Regions from separate parts of the Bacillus sp. LQ01 genome, predicted to be linked through region 3. Evidence: predicted binding sites of a transcription regulator. Region 3 holds the regulator's gene; each other region holds the start of a gene.
What was found. The regulator Rex, encoded in region 3, represses fermentation and respiration genes when NADH is low (regulators of the CRP and FNR family bind a similar motif). The targets are predictions, from matches to a motif close to TTGTGAAATATTTCACAA.
Positions count from the first base shown of each region.

Region 1 (7,418 bases), on a different contig from region 3:
TCTCCTCTAGAAACTCCTCAATGTTATCTACTTTATTTTCTAAGTTAATAACTAGCGTAGCTACTCTTGCGATATCCTCTTTCGTCGGCACATTTACTTGTTCTAAATAGTTTTTTGTCGTATCATTTAATGCTTTTTGATAAAACAAATTCAAATCTAGAACGCTGCCCATCCAAGCAGAATATTCTTCTGTTTTAATTGTTTCATTGAGCGCTTTTCCCCAAAATGTTTCGGTTTGTTCATAAGCATTTTTCCATGCTTGTAGTGGATCGAATTTTTGATCAATCACTTTACCTACACTCCCTTTTTCGTTTTTGAAACAATTCAACCTATTCACTATTTTCTAATATTCTGAATAAAACTTCAAGTCTATATTTTATTTTTTTCTATTTTCTAACAAATGTGTTGACTTTAAAAACAGATAGGTGTAAATTGCACTTATAAGCAAAAAATTCCATCTAACTGATTCATGAGGTGATGCACAATCATGCTACAAAATGAACCAGAACAACGCGAAAGTTTGGAGAGCAACCAAGCGAAGCAACCAAACTCCATGCCAAAAAACTTCTTAGTTCCCTTCTTACTTCTCTGTCTAAAAGACTGGAGTCTTCATGGTTACAAACTTATTCAAATGCTAATGGATATCGGCTTTTCTTCTGTTGACCAAGGTAATGTTTATAGAACACTACGCAAATTAGAAAAAGAAAACCTTATTTCTTCTACTTGGGATACAAGCGATGGAGGGCCGGCAAAAAGAATTTATTCTTTAACTGAATATGGAGAGCAATATTTAACAACATGTGCGACTTCTTTTGAACATTATCAAAATATGTTGCGAACGTTTTTCACGTTATACACCAATGCATTCTTTCCATTTTCTACTTCTCCAGAAAAGGATGAAAAGGATTCTTCATCTTCACCTGGTGGTACAGCAGAGTAATCTGCGTTCACAATATGCAAAAAAACATTTGGGGGTCAAACAATGGAAACTAAACCATACGAATTAGTCGATGCATTTTGGAAAAACTGGTCTCAATCACTTTCCCTTTTCTCTTCAGCTGGGAAACAATTAGAGCAGCTTACTTTAGAAACATTAAAACAACAACAAGACGCTTTGCATAAATTAACATCAGGAGTAGATGAACTAGAAAAAGAACTACAACAACTCACTGCTCAGTTCAACAACCAATATACAGATTACGTGAAACAATTAACTGGAAACTCCTTAAATGATCAAATTAACGAGTGGCAGGACAAATGGAAGGAACTTTCTGCTCATATGCATCAACTTACTGTTTCTCCTACAAAAACATCTTTGTCAATTCTTACACAAACAAGCGGTCAATTTGAAGAAACAACAAAACAATTTATTGAGCAACAACAATTACAACGTGAAGAGGCTCAAAAACAGTTAGAGGGTTTTTTGGAAGAGTTCAAGTCAAAACAGTTGGAACTCGCAAAAAAGTTCGAGGAAAACTCAAAAAATCTATTTACTTCCATCAAGTAAGAAAAATGTGGGAGCTAACCGCAGCACAAACAAAACTCTTTCTTCCTCCTACTACATCAAGATGGCTAACATTTTTCGATATGGAAAAGAAGGAGGACAAAATGAATCCATTTCAAGAAGCACAAACTGTTCCGGAGCTTCGCTATGATGAGATTCAAGTCGGTGATCAAGCATCCCTTACAAAAACAATTACAGATGAAGATGTTATCAATTTTGCAAAATTGACTGGAGATGTGAATCCTATTCACATTTTAGATTCTTTTGCGAAAACGACAATGTTTAAAGAACGTATTGCCCATGGTATGCTCGTTTCGAGTTTTATTTCTACCATCCTTGGAACGAAACTCCCAGGCAAAAATACGATTTATTTATCCCAAAATGTTTCATTCCGTGCCCCTGTCAAAATCGGTGATACACTTCGCGTTGTGGCAGAGGTTATTAAGAAGCGTGACGATAAAAAAATCATTACGTTGCAAACAAATATATATAATCAATCGGATGATATTGTCGTGGAAGGTACAGCGACAATACTAAAAAAAGAGTAGCAAATTTGCTACTCTTTTTTCTATCCAATAACTTCTAATCACACCGATTACTTCCGCGTATGAGCACGCCGGTTCCACATAAAATAACAGTACCAATTCAGATAAGTACTTATCTGGACTGGATTACTCATAAGGATGTGTATCATCATGGCAAAAACAAACAAATTACTAGTTCCAGGTGCTGAACAAGCACTTGATCAATTTAAATATGAAATTGCACAAGAATTCGGCGTAAGCTTAGGGTCTAATACAGCATCTCGTTCTAACGGATCAGTTGGCGGTGAAGTAACAAAACGTCTTGTTTCTTTAGCTCAACAACAATTACGTGGATAATAATATAACATATGGCTTAGAGGCAGATATTCTCTGCCTCTTTCTATTTTTCACATACATAATCGGACTTTTTCACATACTAGTAAGAGCAAACAGAAAGGAACGATATATAACATGAAACGGATTAACATTCGTATGAGTCCTCCCCGCGTTCTTACTTTGTCTTTTATCATGTTATCAATTATAGGTACATGCTTATTAAAGCTTCCAATTGCTACAACAACGTCTATTTCATGGCTCGATGCTTTATTTACAACAGTTTCTGCTTGTACGGTTACAGGGCTTGGTGTTGTGGACACTGGAAAAGTATTTACTTTGTTTGGACAATGTATCATTTTAACGCTTATACAAGTTGGCGGGCTTGGTATTATGAGCTTTGCTGTCTTAATTGCGATTATGCTCGGAAGAAAAATCGGTCTTCAAAATCGGATTTTACTGCAACAAGCATTAAATCAAACGAATATAGGCGGCGTCATCCGTCTTGCCAAAGCATTATTTTTATTCTCTTTTACAGTCGAATGTATCGCTACTTTAATTCTTTCTTTTGAGTGGGTACCAAAATACGGGGTTACCAAAGGGATCTATTATAGTTTTTTCCATTCAATCTCAGCCTTTAACAATGCTGGTTTTTCTGTGTGGAGCGATAATTTAATGTCCCATTCTCATAGCATTATTGTCAATTTCGTCATTTCCTCTCTCATCATTTTAGGTGGAATTGGTTTTACAGTGATCGTAGACATAAAAAGAAAGAAAAACTTTAAAAACCTTACACTACATTCAAAACTTATGCTCTCTTCTACTCTAATCATCAACATTATTGCTACCCTTTTTATTTTTATATTCGAGTTCCATAACTCCCTTTCTATGAGAGGGTTTACCCCATTTGAAGAAGGAATGGCCTCTTATTTCCAAGCAATTTCAACGCGAACTGCCGGTTTTAATACAGTTGATATTTCTACATTGTCAAAACCTTCCCTACTATTAATGATGCTACTTATGTTTATTGGTGCTGGTAGTGCTTCAACGGGTGGGGGGATTAAGTTAACAACATTTTTAATCATATTTTTTGGCGTATTTAAATTTTTACAACAACAAGAAGATATTGTCGTATTTAAAAAATCCATTAAAGATACTCTCATTGTCAAATCATTAACCATTACTATTATTTCTATTTCATTTATCTTTTTTGCTATTTTAATTTTGAGTATTACTGAACGAGTTCCTCTATTGATGAGTGCTTTCGAAGTATTTTCAGCATTTGGGACTGTTGGCCTCAGTATGAACTTAACACCCCACTTAACTATAATTGGAAAAGCGATTATTATTTTTATGATGTTTTTTGGGAAAATGGGTCCTTTAACATTGGCATTTTCATTTGCTCGTAAAAAGAACCGAAAAATAAAATATCCGAATGAAGATATTTTAACAGGTTGACAACCGTATAAATTATCCATATAATGAGAATACAATAACATATCTCCAAAGGGGAGTAGCGTCCAAGAATATATCTTGGAAACAAAGTCGTCATTACGTAGAACTTAGTTCTTCCGGCTTTGTTGGCATTTTTATTACATATGTCTAGCAAGACCTTTGCCTATTAACGGCAGAGGTCTTTTTTGCATTCATTTCCAGATTCTCCCAAAGTTAATAGGCAGGAGTATGGGGAAACTAAATAGTGGGGAAATTCTTCACTTATTTAGAAGTTATAGAGATGAGAGGAGAATGTACATGGATGTATCATTATTATTGGAGTATGGTTGGGTATTACTCATCCTAATTGCACTTGAAGGGATTTTAGCGGCTGATAACGCTCTTGTTCTTGCAATTATGGTAAAACATTTACCAGAAGAAAAACGAAAGAAAGCACTATTTTACGGATTAGCGGGGGCATTCGTTTTCCGATTTGGATCGTTATTTATGATTTCGTTCTTAGTCGATGTATGGCAAGTGCAAGCAATCGGTGCCATCTACCTTATGTTTATCGCTGGTAATCACTTATTTAAAACATATGTTAAAAAGAATACAGATGAAGAAACAGAAGAAAAAGAAGCAAAGAAAAAACAAGAGAACTTTTGGTGGACTGTATTTAAAGTTGAGGTTGCTGATATCGCCTTCGCAGTTGATTCAATTTTAGCTGCTGTTGCACTAGCAATGACTTTACCAAAAACAGGACTAGGTACAATTGGTAGTCTTGATACTGGGCAATTCGTTGTTATCTTTGTAGGTGGACTTATCGGATTAATCATTATGCGATTTGCAGCAACTGCTTTCGTACAAATCTTAAAACGTAAACCAGGGCTTGAAACTGCAGCATTCTTAATTGTAGGTTGGGTTGGTGTGAAGCTAGCAGTTTATACATTAGCACATCCTGCATTAAATGTAATTCCACATTCATTCCCAGAATCCACTCCGTGGAAGCTTACATTCTGGATTGTATTAGTCGGAATCGCAGTTGGTGGTTGGTTCTTCTCAAAAGAAGTAGAAGTAAAAGTGGAAAAGAATTTAGACGAAAAAGCGCTGTAATTACAGCGCTTTTTCTTTTTCCTTTCTTCCTCGCAATGTCCAGAAAAAATTCCATTATACTACCTTTTGTAAACGTTTTCTTAATGTATGTATGTCCTTTTTGTGAAACATTGCACAAACTTATTGAAAGTAAGAACAATTCCATGTACTTTATTCATATAAGGAGTATTTATAGAAGATTTACTAAAGGAGCGTATTACTCATGCTAGAACAAGGACTAGATTATGTTGTCAAACTGGCTAAAAGCAAAAAGAAAATACTAGATACAAACCCAATGCAATATTTCATTCGTGCTGCACTTGCTGGTATTTATATCGGTTTTATTATTGTACTATGTTTTAAATTAGGTAACTTTTTTCACATTGCAGATTCACCAGCAACTTATTTAGCCGCTTCTATGTTTTTCGGGATTGCTCTCGTACTTATTATATATGGCGGTGCTGAATTGTTTACTGGGAACACAATGTACTTTACTGTCGCAACTTTAAGAAAAGAAACAACGATTTCTGATACACTTCGTAACTGGGTTGCTTGTTATGCAGGTAACTTAGCCGGCGCATTATTCTTTGCCTTACTATTTTACGCAACTGGAATTTTTGAAGCAATTGATCACGGTCACTTAATGAGTAAAGTCGTTGAAGGAAAGATGAATACACCTACGATGCAGTTATTCTTTAAAGCCATTTTATGTAACTGGCTCGTATGTCTTGCTTGCTTCTTACCTTCTCAGGTTAAAGGTGACACAGCAAAAATAATGGTCATGATGCTACTTGTTTTCACATTCTTCTTATCTGGTTACGAACATAGTATTGCAAACTTATCACTCTTTGCTTTATCTTTAGTTTCACCGCATCCTGAGACAATTTCTTTTTCAGGTGCTATTCATAACTTAATTCCTGTTACAATTGGTAACATTATTGGCGGATCAGTATTTGTCGGTATGGTATACCACTACTTAACAAAGAAAACGCCTGAAGTTCAACAGGAAGAAACTGAAATCGCAACAGCTCAACAAGAAGAGATTATTCCTTTACAAGCCCATATGAAACATTAAAAACTCCAAAGTTTTACTTTGGAGTTTTTAGCTTCCCACGTATTTAATAACAAGGTGAGGAGTAATTTCTCCTTCTTCCTTTCCCTTATCCATTCTCTGTTTCATCTTGTGCATACCGATGACATCATTCGTATGAAAGTGAATTTCATTTACATATAACCCCTCTGTACAAAAAGCTTCTACAAAATCTAGTCCATTTTTCGCTCCCCATCCCATATTAAAATCAAGAGAAAGAATATTCACATCATAATCCCGAACCATTTGCAAAGCACATTCTACTGTAGTTGCGGGCACATACCCGAACGGGCAACTTCTTTGATCATCCATATATACGTTCATTTTCGATTCCCTCTCTAATTTGAATATGCGGCCAATACATAACATATTGCCCCGAGACTAATAAAAGGACCAAATGGAATTGGCTTTCGTACTTCTATACGTTTTAATCCGATACCAATCCCGAAAAAACAAAGACTAAAACAAGATGCTAAAAATAAAACGATAAAAACTCCTTTCACTCCTACTATAAATCCAAGTAACGAAAGTAGTTTTATATCTCCTCCGCCAAGCCCTTCTGGATATATCTTTTGCATGCAATATAACAAAATAAATATAACACCACTACCAGCTATACTATCTGTCCAAGTAACTAATTGTACAAAAACACTTTCGAGAATGAGTAAAAAGGCAAACGAAATTAAAATACAATCAGGAATTAACATATATAAGTAATCTGTAACTGAAATAATAAGAAGTAGCGAAAAAAGGGATAAAATAATAATAAGCTCTCGTTCTATTCCAATCATATACACTGTAAGAAGAAATATACCTCCTGTTATACATTCAAATGCTACATACATAATTGGAATTTTCCTCTTACAATTCGTACAACAGCCTCTTTGTATATAAAATGAAATGATGGGGATTAGTTCTTTTGTCCTTAGCACATATTTGCAATAATCACAATGTGAACGCGGGGTAATAATAGAAGCACCTAATGGAACCCTCATCGCAACTAGCATAAAAAAAGAACCAAACACCATCCCTGCTAACAGTGCATATAAATAAGTGAACATCCCTTCCTCTCCTTTCCCAAAAAACATAGCAAAAAAAGGAGAGAACTTCTACTTCATATTATCCTTTATTCTACTAAAAAGCAGGCCATTTCCAGGCCTGCTTTCCCCTCTTTTATACGATGAAATAAACTGCTTTTAATGGTCCATGTACTCCGACAACAAGATTCATCTCGATGTCAGCCGAGTTACTTGGCCCTGTAATAAAGTTAATACAAGATGCCGCTGTCTCCCCATTTTCTACGCGTGAGTTCATATCCTGAACTGCTTGTGTAATACGAGGCACAAGTGTTTCACGTGGAATAATAGCAAAATATACAGTCGGTAAAAAGTGTAAAGAACGCCCTTGACCTTTATGACTTTGTACAACAATTGTACCAGAT
Region 1 is NZ_JBYEZL010000001.1:555,355-562,772, reverse strand. Features, by position in the region: gene phaR (polyhydroxyalkanoic acid synthase subunit PhaR) at 1-289, opposite strand, end outside; gene phaQ (poly-beta-hydroxybutyrate-responsive repressor) at 488-940, shown strand; gene phaP (polyhydroxyalkanoic acid inclusion protein PhaP) at 983-1,507, shown strand; gene AC22L0_RS03015 (MaoC family dehydratase) at 1,609-2,052, shown strand; gene AC22L0_RS03010 (alpha/beta-type small acid-soluble spore protein) at 2,200-2,385, shown strand; gene AC22L0_RS03005 (TrkH family potassium uptake protein) at 2,500-3,819, shown strand; yybP-ykoY riboswitch at 3,858-4,031, shown strand; gene AC22L0_RS03000 (TerC family protein) at 4,114-4,908, shown strand; gene AC22L0_RS02995 (formate/nitrite transporter family protein) at 5,111-5,962, shown strand; gene AC22L0_RS02990 (cyclic-phosphate processing receiver domain-containing protein) at 5,990-6,301, opposite strand; gene AC22L0_RS02985 (prepilin peptidase) at 6,316-7,038, opposite strand; gene AC22L0_RS02980 (LutC/YkgG family protein) at 7,151-7,418, opposite strand, start outside.
Region 1: a site for Rex is predicted at 5,009-5,026, ahead of AC22L0_RS02995 (formate/nitrite transporter family protein). Genes of this name have one in related genera too.

Region 2 (7,418 bases), on a different contig from region 3:
GCGAACTTTCTGGTGGTCAAAAACAGCGTGTTGCAATTGCTCGTGCGCTATCACATGAACCTGAAGTGTTATTAAGTGATGAAGCAACGAGCGCATTAGATCCCGAAACAACCGATTCTATCCTTGATTTGTTATTAAAGATTAACGAAGAAATCGGAATTACGATTTTACTCATTACACATGAAATGAATGTCATCCAGCGTATATGTGACCGCGTTGCTGTTATGGAACATGGATCTGTAGTCGAAAGTGGGACTGTAAAAGATATTTTCACAAACCCACAACATGTAACCACGAAGAAATTTGTAAATAGCGCATTTGCAGCGAAAATTCCAAAAGAGGTACAGAAAGAACTACAAAGTACTGGAGAAATTGTAACACTTTCATTTATTGGCACTACTTCAGGGGAACCTGCCTTAGCCGTTGCCACAAAACGTTTCCAAGTGTATCCGAATATTTTATCCGGTAATATTACGCAGTTAAAACATGAAGCATATGGGAAACTAGTCGTTCATATGCAAGGGGAACAAAATGAAATCCACCGTGCTTTATCATTTTTACAAGAGCAAGGAATCATCGTAGAAGGAGGTAGAACAGATTATGGGAAACAAGTCCTTTTTGGATGAATGGGGTAAAGTCATATGGGAAGCCACAATCCAAACCTTTCAAATGACATCTATCTCATTACTCATCTCGATCCTTATTGCATTACCACTTGGCGTCACACTTGTTTTAACGAGACCTGGTGGACAGCGTGAAAATAAAATCATCTATCCTATTCTTAATACAATTATTAATATCATTCGCTCTCTTCCATTTATCATTCTATTATTCTTTATTTTACCTTTTACAAAGTTTCTAATGGGAACGTCCATTGGCGTGCAAGGTGTTATCGTACCGCTTGTCGTCTTCACAGCCCCTTATATCGCACGTTTAATGGAGACAGCTTTACTAGAAGTCGATCGCGGTGTCATTGAAGCCTACCAAGCGATGGGAGTCTCTACTATAAAAATCATTTGGCACGTCATGGTGAAAGAAGCTCGTCCCTCCCTTGTACTCGGATTAACAATCGCAACGATCGGCTTAATCGGCGCAACAGCAATGGCTGGCCTTGTAGGTGCTGGCGGGCTAGGGGATTTAGCATACCGCTTCGGACATTTACGCTACGAGCCTGAAGTAATGTATGCAACCGTCTTTATTTTAATTATCCTCGTTCAAGGATTACAGTCTTTAGGGAATGGTGTTGCACGAAGATTGAAGAAAGATTAAAAAAGAAGGCATCTCACCCTGGTGAGATGCCTTCTTTTTTATCTTTTAAATCCACCTTCTGAATGAATAACTTGCCCAGTAATCCACTCGGCCTCTTCACTTACTAAAAATTTAATGAGTCTAGCTGCATCCCTTGGCTCACCAATTCTGCCAAAAGGAAACATCGGCTTTAACCCTTGTTTTATCTCTTCAGTCATCCATCCTGTATCGGTTGGTCCTGGATTAATTGCATTCACTGTTATTCCTAAATGAGCTACCTCTGCTGACAACGTACTAGTAAGAGCATCAATAGCTCCCTTCGTTGTCGCATAAGCTAGTTCTCCTGCCATAGGACCTTGAAATTGCCCCGAAGTAATATTAACAATTCTACCACCAGATTTCTTATCAAATCCCCGGGAAAATTGACTACTGAGCAATGTAGTCGCACGAACATTTACCATATAATGCTTATCTAATTCTTCAGCAGTCAACGTAGAGAAATCATTATTCGTAGAATATGCTGCATTATTAATTAATATATGAGGGTACCCTAATTGTTCAGTAACTTTATTTATAAGCTCTTTTGGTGCATCATTCTGAGTTAAATCTAACTCCATACTTGATACTTTAACACCGTTTTTTAGTAACTCTTCTTTTAATTGTATTTGTTCATTTTTATCAACGCCCCAAGGCATCTCTTTATCGTAAGCTGTCCAATACGTAAAAAATATATCGTATCCTGATTCTGCTAATTCTTTACAAATCGCTGCCCCTATACCATCTAGACGACTTACCCCTGTAATAACTGCTACTTTATTTTTTAATTGGTTCATCATATACTCCTCCAAGTTTAAAGGACGCATATTTTATATAAGAGATATAAACTTTCCCACAAAAAAGACAGATACATAAAATAGGCACCTATCCTTATAAAAGGGATGTACAAGCCAAATATGCATTCCTTGAATGATTTACAGATAACTAAATAAACCCTCGCTTATGAGAGCAAAATTTATCTATCTAGTTTCTAATCATTACAAGTTCATCCACATATTGAGTCTTTGTCTCCTTTACATATATCTCTATTCTTAGTTTATCAAAGCAGATAAAATGTTACAAAAAATAAAACAATTATTCACAACCTATCCTTGTTCACATTCTCTCCATTGTGAATCTTTTCACATTGGATATATAATAAACGTGTAAATACAATATTGGAGGGATTTCAATGGTTATCAATTTTTTAAGAACTGATAAACGTGCTACTTTCATATTATTACTTTTACGACTTTACATAGGATATACATGGTTCGCTGCTGGGATAGGCAAAGTCTTCGGACAATCTTTTGACGCAAGTGGCTTTCTAAAGGGTGCTATTGCTCAAGCATCAGGGGACCACCCTGCAGTACAAAGTTGGTGGGCAGATTTCCTTCAACATTTTGTCCTTCCAAACGCAGACCTATTTAGCTTTTTAGTTCAATGGGGAGAAATTTTAGTAGGTCTAGGTTTGATTTTAGGCGGATTAACAAAAACAGCTGCATTTTTCGGAATCATAATGAATCTTTCATTTTTATTAAGCGGAACTGTTAGTGTAAACCCAAACCTGCTTATTTTGACTATGTTCATTTTAGTTGCAGGGCAGAACGCTGGACGTATTGGATTAGATGGCTATGTTTTCCCTAAACTTTTCCGTAAAAACAACCACAGAACATATAAATTAAGTAAAACTGCGTAGTAACAATTTACTTTTAAAATATAAATAAGAAAAAGAGCCTGAATATAGGCTCTTTTTCTTATTTATCCTAATTTAAACTTTTAATGAACCACGAAAACCTCTGGCAGCATAGTAAGAGTCTGCTCCATTGTGGTACACGAAAACATGTCCAAAGCGATAATCGCAAAATAGAGCTCCACCAAGCTCTCTAATATCTGAAGGTGTTTGTACCCAACTCGATGATTTCATATCAAAATCTCCAAGTTGTTGTAACTCTCGATATTGTTCTTCCGTTAATAACTCAATACCCATAGCGGACGCCACATCAATAGCGTTATTTTCTGGTTTATGCTTTTTTCTTGATTCTAACGCTTCAAGATCATAACAAAGACTTCTGCGGCCTTTAGGACTCTCCTTTGAACAATCATAGAAAGTATATTCGTCCTTTTCTTCATCATAACCAATAACATCCGGCTCACCACCAGTTACTTCCATTTCGTTAAGTGACCACAATTTTTCATTATTAGTAGTCAGCTTCGCTTCAACTTTAGCCCATTCAAGACCTTCATGGCGGTTCATGTTTTTCTCAAAACGAGCTTGCAATACTTTCAATAACTCTTCACGTTTTTCTACTAGTAAGTCATTTTTATTTCCTGTCATATTAGTCCTCCCTGATGTATGTACTGATAGTAGTTTAAGTATATATTTTATAATAAATCATCTCAATATGAAGACCGTTTCAATCATATGTCTTGTACAAACATCTATTACAAAGTCCTAAAACCCTCCATACTCTCTTCAAGCATATAGTGTGAAAACCACATCAAGTTCTGCTTCATAATAGCCACATGAACTCCTGGTTGGTCAGAACTATATGCCATTCCTTTAAATATAATTAATTCTGTATCAACTTCCATATCCATTAATCCTTGATATAGATCATATGCATTTGTAATCGGAATTCTTGCATCCTTTTCCCCATGTTGAATTAAGGTAGGCGTACAAGCTGATTTAATATACGTCATAGGTGATGTCTTCGTATATATATCTGGATCATTCCATGGAGTATTTCCTAAATACATTCTAATAAAGTAAGGTATATCTGTATTTACATAATGGGTACTCCAGTTAGTTATTCCACCGCCAACTGAAATAGCTTTAAACCTGCTACTAAATGTAGAACAAAAAGCTGATACATATCCACCATTGCTCCATCCCATAACTCCTACTCTATCTTTATCTACTATCCCTTGATCAACTAGTTTATCAACTCCTGATATAACATCGTCGTAGTCAGCAATCCCCTGTTTTCTATAGTTAGCTTTTAAAAATTCATTACCATAACCTGAACTTCCTCTGTAATTTGGTTCTAAAACGATAAAGCCTTTTTCAACAAACTGTTCAATCGGATATTTCTCATTGAAACAGTCTGAAAATATCGGAAAAGATGCCCAAGCCGGACCGCCGTGAATTACTACTAATAAAGGATATTTTTTATTAGTGTCAAACTCTACTGGCGTTGATAAAACACCTTCTATTTCAAGACCATCACTACTTTTCCATGAGATGATTTCCCTGTTACTTTTAAGTTTCCCTTTGAAAAAGCTATTTTCATCCGTTATTTTTTTATCGTCTAAATAGATTTCAAAGGTTTCATTTGTTATAGCCTTATTATAGGTTATATGATTTCCATCCTTTGTTATAGAGGCATCCATTATAAAGCCATCTATCTTGTCGCTTAATGCTTCCACAGTGCCATCTTCAGCTAGTAATCCAATACGATAATTCGTTTTATCCTGCCATCTAATTAAAATTCCTTTAGCTGTCCACTGTAATGGCATAACTGTACTATCAAAGTTTGTTAGAGGCTGAATTACCTCTCCAGTATTCATATCATATATCTCTAACGTACTATCTTGTATATGGTTTCTATAGTAATCCTTCTCTCTTATGCTTGCTGTGTAACATATTTTACTGCCGTCAGGAGAAAAGCAAACACTCCCTCCCAACAACTTATCCACATTCAGCTTTTGTAGCTCTCCAGCTTTAATATGGAGTATGTATAGATCTCCATTTATATAATCTGCCATATTTGAGCTTGGTGCCGCCATAAATACAACCTTTTTACCATCATTTGAAATATCAAATTCATGGATATGAAAATCCTTACCATCCGTTAATTGATAAACAACTCTGTTCTCGTGTTCATCTGTATCACTTTGTATCACCTTTTCTATTTCAATGTAATATAAACAATTATTCTGGTGTTCCTTACCTATATGTTGAAAATCTCCATATAGGTCCTTACGTTTCTTTATCTCTTCACATTCTTTTGACTGCGTAACATAATAAAGACCCTTGCCAGTAGGACCCCATTTGAATGTACTGACTCCTTCTTTCTTATCAGTAATTTGAACCTCTCTATAATCATCTAGTGACTTAACAAATATCTGATTTTCCCCATCACCAACTGGACTAAGATATGCGATACACCTAGCATCTGGAGACCATAATGGGTGTGTACTATCTATATCACCATTTGATAATGGGTAACTCTGCTTCTTATCTTTTTCATATATCCATACATGATTCCTATATGTATTGTCTTTCCAATCAGCCGTCTTCTTAACAAATGCTACGTTTTTACCATCATCACTTATGTTTGTACTTGATACGGTTGGTAATGAAATAATCTCTTCTATACTTAAATATGTTTTTGCTTTCACTTTCATATAATAAGCCCCCTTGTAATGTCCATGAATCTACCGTCTCTTCTTGTCGTAATAAAGGAAATTGTTCACGGATACTTAAAATAGTAACGGAAAATTCAGATAAATAAAAGTGAATCCGATAAAGTAAAACTTTAATCTATAGGGCTCTTTCCGCTTATCAATTTTAGATGTTCTTTTTCGACACAAAAATACCCCTTTAGATAAAATATCTAAAGGGGTGCAAATTTGTAAATTTATTTTAAAGCTATAACTATATTTATTAACCTACCAATCTCCTACTCAACAGTAACAGACTTAGCTAAGTTACGTGGCTTATCAACGTCACACTCGCGGTGAAGTGCTGCGTAGTATGAGATAAGTTGTAATGGAATAACTGCTACTAGCGGTGCTAGCGCTTCGTGTACAGCTGGTAATACGAAGCTGTCACCTTCCATTTCTAAGCCTTTCATTGAGATGATACATGGGTTAGCCCCGCGTGCTACTACTTCTTTCACGTTACCACGAATTCCAAGGTTTACGTGCTCTTGTGTAGCAAGTGCGATAACTGGTGTACCATTTTCAATTAAAGCGATTGTACCGTGTTTTAACTCTCCTCCAGCGAATCCTTCTGCTTGGATGTAAGAGATTTCTTTTAGTTTTAACGCACCTTCTAATCCTACGTAGAAGTCTACGCTACGGCCGATGAAGAAACAGTTACGCGTTGTTGCTAAAAATTGTTTTGCTAATGCGTCCATTTCTTCTTTTTGATCACAAAGTTCTATCATTGCATTTGCTACAAGTCCTAGTTCGTGTGTTAAATCGAAATCAAGAACTTCACCTTTTGCTTTAGCAATATCAGCCGCTAAAATTGAAAGTACTGCAAGCTGTGCTGTGTAAGCTTTCGTTGATGCAACTGCAATTTCTGGTCCAGCGTATAACGGAAGTGTATAATCAGCTTCACGAGAAAGCGTAGAACCAGGCACGTTTGTAATTGTTAATGCTTTATGCCCCATTTCATTTGTTTGTACAAGTACTGCACGGCTATCAGCTGTTTCACCACTTTGTGAAATGTAAATGAAGAATGGTCTTTCTGTTAATAATGGCATGTTGTAAGAGAATTCACTTGCCACGTGTACTTCAACTGGCATTTTTGCAAACTTCTCGATAAATTGTTTTCCAACAAGACCTGCATGATAACTCGTTCCACATGCAATGATGTAAATGCGATCGCTATCTAAAATCGCATTGCGGATGTCTTGATTTAATTCAATTTCGCCATTTTCATCTTGATACTTTTGAATTATATTACGGATTACAAGTGGTTGCTCATCGATTTCTTTAAGCATGAAATGAGGATATGTTCCCTTTTCAATATCACTTGCGTCTAATTCCGCTGTAAACGGTGCACGTTCAATCGTTTCACCTTGTAAGTTTTTAATTGTAATACTTTCTTTCGTTACGATTACGATTTCTTTATCCATTAACTCAATGAATTGATCTGTAACTTGTAACATCGCCATAGCGTCGCTTGCCACAACATTAAAGTTGTCACCAACACCTACTAATAGCGGGCTTTTGTTTTTAGCAACATAAATCATGTTTGGATTTTCAGCATCAAGTAATCCGATTGCATAAGAGCCATGTAAAAGAGATAGCGTATTACGGAACGCTTCTTCTACACTTAATCCTGTGCTCACTTGTTGTTCCATAAGCTGTACGATAACCTCTGTATCTGTTTCACTTAC
Region 2 is NZ_JBYEZL010000009.1:71,165-78,582, forward strand. Features, by position in the region: gene AC22L0_RS28020 (methionine ABC transporter ATP-binding protein) at 1-626, shown strand, start outside; gene AC22L0_RS28025 (methionine ABC transporter permease) at 601-1,269, shown strand; gene AC22L0_RS28030 (SDR family oxidoreductase) at 1,308-2,084, opposite strand; gene AC22L0_RS28035 (DoxX family membrane protein) at 2,477-2,983, shown strand; gene AC22L0_RS28040 (DUF4256 domain-containing protein) at 3,056-3,622, opposite strand; gene AC22L0_RS28045 (S9 family peptidase) at 3,730-5,694, opposite strand; gene glmS (glutamine--fructose-6-phosphate transaminase (isomerizing)) at 5,970-7,418, opposite strand, start outside.
Region 2: a site for Rex is predicted at 2,415-2,432, ahead of AC22L0_RS28035 (DoxX family membrane protein). Genes of this name have one in related genera too.

Region 3 (7,418 bases):
AATCCTGACTTATGAGACATCTTCCTTATTTAAATATGCTTATACATGCAGCTCTTCCCATTCTGCCATGCAAGTTTCAAGTTGTTCTTGTAGCGTTTGCTTTTTAGTTGTAATTTCACTAGCTTTTTCATAATCTGCATATATTTCTGGTAAGCAAAGTTGATCTTCTAACGTAGCAATTTCTTCTTCTAATTCCAATATACTTTGTTCTAGCTCTTCAATTTTTCTAGTGCGTTGACGCTCTAGTTTTTTACGCTCTTTTTCTTCTAAATAATTTAATTTCTCTTGTGCAACCACCTTTTGAACAGGAATGTCACTTTCTTGCTGTTCAAGTTCTGCACGTTCAATCATTTCATTTTTCTTTTCAACGTAGTAATCGTAATCCCCTAAATATTCCTGTGCACCTTCTGTTGATAACTCAACCACAGTCGTTGTTACACGGTTAATAAAGTAGCGGTCATGTGAGACGAATAGAAGAGTCCCTGGATAATCAATTAAAGCATTCTCCAAAATTTCTTTACTATTTAAATCAAGGTGGTTCGTAGGCTCATCTAGAATTAATAAATTTGACTTTTGCATCATAAGTTTTGCAAGAGCTAATCGAGCTTTTTGTCCACCACTAAGGGAAGATACTGGTTTCAGTACATCATCTCCTGTGAATAAAAAATTCCCGAGTATAGTACGGATTTCTTTTTCAGGTTGCAGTGGATATTCATCCCATAGTTCATTTAAAACCCGTTTAGAAGATGTTAAGTTTGCTTGTTCTTGATCATAATAACCAACAGATACATTTGATCCGAAAGAAACATCACCATTTAATAGTGGTAACTTATTCACAATAGACTTTAACAATGTGGATTTCCCAATTCCGTTTGGACCAACTAAAGCAACACTATCTCCGCGAGTTAAGCGCATAGTTACATGTTCAATTATAGGGTTCTCATCATAGCCAATGGTTGCATCATTTACTTGTAAAACATCATTTCCACTTTGCTTTTCAATATCGAAGTGGAATGATGCTGACTTAGAATCCCCTAATGGTCTCGTTAATAATTCCATTCTGTCTAGTTGTTTACGACGACTTTGAGCACGTTTCGTTGTAGAAGCGCGAGCTATATTCTTTTGAACGAAGTCCTCAAGTTTTGCGATTTCATCTTGTTGTTTTTCGTAACGTTTCATTTCTTGCTCATATAATGCTGATTTTAAGTCTAAATATTTACTGTAGTTACCAACAAATCGTCTGCTTTCTTTATTTGAAATTTCATATACTTGTGTAACGAGTTTGTCTAAGAAATAACGGTCATGTGAAACGATTAATATTGCGCCAGGATAACCTTGTAAATATTGCTCAAGCCACGTTAATGTTTCGATGTCTAAATGGTTTGTAGGCTCATCCAAAATAAGTAAGTCTGGTTTTGTTAATAATAATTTCCCGAGAGCTAATCTTGTTTTTTGCCCGCCGCTTAAAGTAGAGATCGTCGTCTGGTGCGTTTCAACTGGGAAGCCAAGGCCGCTTAAAATGGAGCGAATATCCGCTTCATATTGATATCCACCTTGATCTTTATAATTGAGTTGCAATTGGTCATAATCAGCTAACAATCTTTCATATGTAGCTTCGTTTGAAAAGTTTTCTTCTTTTCCCATTTCTTGCTCAAGTCTTCGAAGTTTTGTCTCCATTTGCTGTAAGTGGGTAAAGACGGTTAGCATTTCATCCCAAATTGTTAAAGACGTTTCTAGTCCAGTATTTTGAGCTAAATATCCGATTGAGACATCTTTCGGTTTTATAATTTCGCCACCATCATGAGATAATTCACCAGCGATAATTTTTAATAATGTAGATTTGCCTGCTCCATTCCTTCCAACTAATGCGATACGATCTTTTGTTTGTACTTCCAATTTTATGTTTGCAAGAATCGTTTCTGCACCGTATAATTTCGAAAGCGCGTTTACTTGTAATAAAATCAATGTTTTCACCTCAAATAATTTCTTAACTTTGCCATGTTTATATTTCTCAATCATACTAAAAATAGTGTATAGTTTAAAATAAAGAGAGAATACTTCTTCTCTTTATTATACAAGGAATTTAATGAGTGCTAAACTTCTGTATTTGATTAAAGTATATGAATAAAGATAGGAAGAGAGGAGAGGTCATATGGATCAGCAAAAGATTCCACAAGCCACTGCTAAAAGATTGCCTCTATACTATCGATTTATCCAAAACTTATCTCTTTCTGGTAAGCAGCGTGTTTCATCGGCCGAATTGAGTGAGGCAGTAAAAGTAGATTCCGCAACAATACGAAGAGATTTTTCGTATTTTGGAGCGTTAGGGAAAAAGGGATATGGATATAACGTAAATTATTTATTATCATTTTTCCGCGAAACACTTGATCAAGATGATATAACACGTGTAGCACTTATTGGAGTAGGTAATTTAGGGACCGCTTTCTTACATTATAATTTCACGAAAAACAATAATACAAAAATTGAAATGGCATTTGATGTTAGTGAAGAGAAAGTTGGAACAGAAATCGGGGGCATTCCTGTATATCATTTAGATGAATTAGAAGAGAGATTATCAAATGATATACAAGTGGCAATATTAACAGTACCGGCTACAGTAGCACAAGCTGTAGCAGATAGATTAGCTGAAACGAGCGTGCACGGTATTTTGAATTTCACACCAGCGCGATTAAACGTATCAGAGAATATTAGAATTCATCATATTGACTTAGCTGTAGAGTTACAAACATTAGTTTACTTTTTGAAAAACTATCCACAATAAAACGCAGAGGAAGCGACCTCTGCGTTTTATTATTGTTTCTTCTTTGTGAATTTAATTAATATAAGGCGAAGTGCCAAATTAAAATCAATTGTTGCCATAACTGCAAATAGTATTGTCCACATATTCCAGATTGTATCTGTCACGTTCGTAATGGCGAAGCGTGTAAAGATACATCCAAGAAGGAAGTATAGTGCAGCCATGAACAATGGTGAGTTTCTCATACAAAAAATCCTCCGATAAAGCCTTGCATTTTTTCAGCTTCTTTAATCATTTCTTGAATTTGTTCATTGCTCATAAAAATTTGCCCAATAGCGACCAATGTATTCATCGCAACATGAGCTGCAATCGGAACGATAATCCGTTTCGTCTTCACATATAAGAAGGCGAATACGAGCCCCATAGCAGTGTATACCAATAAATGAGTAAAATCAAAATGAATTGCTGCGAATACAAGCGAACTAATGATAGCTGCGATAAAGAAGTTAAACTTCTTATAAAGTGCACCAAATAAAATTTTTCTAAATACGATTTCTTCTAAGATAGGTCCAATTATAGATACAACAATAAGGAACCAAGGGGTCGTTCTTGCAATCTCCATCAGTTTCATTGTATTTTCTGAACCTTGTTTAATTCCTAGCAGCTGCATCTCGATCATACCGGCAACTATTTGTGAAAAGAAAGCCAAGAAGAACCCGATGAAAATCCATCCAATAGTAGCTGGAGCAGAAGAGCGCTTTGGATCTAAATGCCTGTCACGAATATCTGTTCTAAGTAACCAAAGTACGATACATAATGCAACAAAGAAGCTAATAATTGCCCAGTGTCCCGTTATGATTTGTCCTTTTTCCTCAATGGTAAATCCTCTATTATCATAGAGTCCTGTTTTTAGGAGAAGTGGCAATCCAACAACGCCAGATAACTGCATTAAAATGTATGTAACGATAATCCACCAGTATTGTTTCTTCAAATGGTTTAACCATCCTTTCTAACTATAGTGTATGAGATAAGTTAGGATAACATGTAAATATGCTACCTACGATATAAACCTCACTTGAATTATGTTTTTTTCGTAAATCCTTATTTGAAATTATAATAGAAGACAGGAGAAAGTTGTGTGTGTAGCGAAAACAACTTAGGGTGTCCTTTCATATTGTAACATACGAGCAGTGGAAACAACGATTCATATAGTAAAGGCAGTATTCTATATAGTGATTTGCGAAAAAATTATGATTTTTTTACTTGCAAAAGAAATTGAGATTATTTATTATTATAAGTGTGTTAGCACTCGGATGACTTGAGTGCTAATAAAAGAAATTTACATAACAAAATGAGGAGGTTATTGTTCATGCTAAAGCCATTAGGTGATCGCGTTGTAATTGAGCTTGTTCAAGCAGAAGAAAAAACAGCAAGTGGTATCGTATTACCAGATACTGCAAAAGAAAAACCACAAGAGGGTAAAGTTGTTGCAGTAGGTACTGGTCGAGTGCTTGAGAATGGTGAGCGTGTTGCTTTAGAGGTAGCAGCAGGTGATCTTATCATCTTCTCAAAATATGCAGGTACTGAAGTGAAATATGAAGGTACAGACTACTTGATTTTACGTGAAAGTGACATTTTAGCAGTTATCGGTTAATTATATAAATCTTAAAAAATCCAAGGGGGTCAATTATTATGGCAAAAGATATTAAATTTAGTGAAGAAGCACGTCGTTCGATGCTTCGCGGTGTCGACACTCTTGCAAACGCAGTAAAAGTTACGCTTGGACCAAAAGGTCGTAACGTTGTACTTGAGAAAAAATTTGGTTCACCACTTATTACAAATGATGGTGTAACAATCGCAAAAGAAATCGAATTAGAAGATGCATTCGAAAACATGGGTGCGAAATTAGTAGCAGAAGTTGCTAGCAAAACAAATGACGTAGCTGGTGACGGAACAACAACTGCAACTGTATTAGCGCAAGCTATGATTCGTGAAGGTCTTAAAAACGTAACAGCTGGTGCTAACCCAATGGGTCTTCGTAAAGGTATCGAAAAAGCTGTTACTGCTGCAATCGAAGAATTAAAAACGATTTCTAAACCAATCGAAGGTAAATCTTCTATCGCACAAGTAGCTGCTATTTCTGCAGCTGACGAAGAAGTAGGTCAATTAATCGCTGAAGCAATGGAGCGCGTTGGTAACGACGGCGTTATTACTTTAGAAGAATCTAAAGGCTTCACAACAGAATTAGACGTAGTAGAAGGTATGCAATTTGATCGTGGATATGCATCTCCTTACATGATTACTGATTCTGACAAAATGGAAGCAGTTCTTGATAACCCATACATCTTAATCACTGACAAAAAGATTTCTAACATTCAAGAAATCTTACCAGTATTAGAGCAAGTGGTACAACAAGGTAAACCACTTCTTATCATTGCTGAAGATGTAGAAGGCGAAGCGTTAGCTACATTAGTAGTGAACAAACTTCGTGGTACATTCAATGTAGTAGCTGTTAAAGCTCCTGGATTTGGTGACCGTCGTAAAGCAATGCTAGAAGATATCGCAATCTTAACAGGTGGCGAAGTAATCACTGAAGAATTAGGTCGTGACTTAAAATCTGCTACAGTTGAATCTTTAGGACGCGCTGGTAAAGTTGTTGTTACAAAAGAAAACACAACTGTAGTTGAAGGTGTAGGAAGCACAGAACAAATCGAAGCTCGCATCGGTCAAATCCGTGCGCAATTAGAAGAAACAACTTCTGAATTCGATCGTGAAAAATTACAAGAGCGTCTTGCAAAACTTGCAGGTGGCGTAGCGGTAATTAAAGTAGGTGCAGCAACTGAAACTGAGTTAAAAGAACGCAAACTTCGTATTGAAGATGCACTTAACTCAACTCGTGCAGCAGTAGAAGAAGGTATCGTTGCAGGTGGTGGTACTTCACTTATGAACGTATACACAAAAGTAGCTTCTATCGTAGCTGAAGGCGACGAAGCAACAGGTATCAACATCGTACTTCGCGCACTAGAAGAGCCAGTTCGTCAAATCGCAATCAACGCTGGTCTAGAAGGATCTGTAGTTGTAGAGCGTCTAAAAGGCGAAAAAGTAGGCGTTGGTTTCAACGCAGCTACTGGCGAATGGGTTAACATGCTTGAGTCTGGTATCGTAGATCCAGCTAAAGTAACTCGTTCTGCACTTCAAAACGCAGCATCTGTTGCAGCTATGTTCTTAACAACTGAAGCTGTAGTAGCTGACAAGCCAGAACCAAATGCACCAGCAATGCCTGACATGGGCGGCATGGGCATGGGCGGTATGGGCGGAATGATGTAATTCCGTTTGCCCTAAAAAACATCCATTTCTATATAGAAATGGATGTTTTTTTATGTTTTTTAGAAAAGGAAATGAATTTCTGTAGAATTTTGTCGCTTTCTCTCTTGACCATATTGATATTTCATTGTTAGAATCTAGGAAGATAATATAAAACGATCCTTCATATATCCTCAATGATATGGTTTGAGAGTCTCTACCGGGTTACCGCAAACAACCTGACTATGAAGGCAGTGTGTCTTATATTTATAAAGAGCGGAGACTATCTTTCTTTATAAAGCCAGACCCCTGCCTTTTCTTTGTTATGAGACTAGAGGCGGAGGACTGGCTTTTTTTATTATATTGGTAATGCTTTTCGCCAAATTGGTGAAAATATTTATATACGAGAACTAACGTTGGGGTGATTATTTTGAAGAAACAACACGATACAATTATCGTTTTAGATTTTGGAAGTCAATACAATCAGTTAATAGCACGTCGAATTCGTGAGTTCGGTGTATACAGTGAACTTCATCCACATACAATTACTGCAGAAGAAATTAAAGCAATGAATCCAAAAGGGATTATTTTCTCTGGTGGACCAAATAGCGTATACGGTGAAGGTGCATTACATTGTGATGAAAAAATCTTTGAACTAGGTTTACCAATCTTCGGTATTTGTTACGGTATGCAGCTTATGACGCAACACTTCGGTGGTAAAGTAGAGCGTGCAAATCACCGTGAGTACGGAAAGGCTGTTCTTAAAGTAGAGAACGAATCAAAATTATATGCGAACCTTCCAGAAGAGCAAGTTGTATGGATGAGCCATGGTGACTTAGTAACTGGTTTACCTGAAGGATTCGTAGTAGACGCAACAAGTGAGTCTTGCCCAATTGCTGGTATGAGCAATGAAGCGAAAAACTTATACGGTGTACAATTCCACCCAGAAGTACGTCACTCTGAGCACGGTAACGATTTAATTAAAAACTTCGTATTCGGCGTATGTGGTTGTTCTGAAGGATGGAACATGGAGAACTTTATCGAAGTAGAATTAGAAAAAATTCGTGAAACTGTTGGAGACAAAAAAGTACTATGCGCACTTAGTGGCGGTGTAGACTCTTCTGTTGTAGCAGTATTAATTCATAAAGCAATCGGCGATCAATTAACTTGTATTTTCGTTGACCACGGCTTACTGCGTAAAGGCGAAGCAGAAGGCGTTATGAAAACATTTAGCGAAGGCTTCCACATGAACGTTATTAAAGTGGATGCAAAAGAACGCTTCATGAACAAGTTGAAAGGTGTAGAAGATCCAGAACAAAAACGTAAAATCATCGGTAACGAATTCATTTACGTATTT
Region 3 is NZ_JBYEZL010000012.1:4,960-12,377, reverse strand. Features, by position in the region: gene AC22L0_RS28820 (ABC-F family ATP-binding cassette domain-containing protein) at 40-1,965, opposite strand; gene AC22L0_RS28815 (redox-sensing transcriptional repressor Rex) at 2,153-2,782, shown strand; gene AC22L0_RS28810 (YdiK family protein) at 2,812-3,003, opposite strand; gene AC22L0_RS28805 (CPBP family intramembrane glutamic endopeptidase) at 3,000-3,749, opposite strand; gene groES (co-chaperone GroES) at 4,128-4,412, shown strand; gene groL (chaperonin GroEL) at 4,451-6,085, shown strand; purine riboswitch at 6,226-6,327, shown strand; gene guaA (glutamine-hydrolyzing GMP synthase) at 6,492-7,418, shown strand, end outside.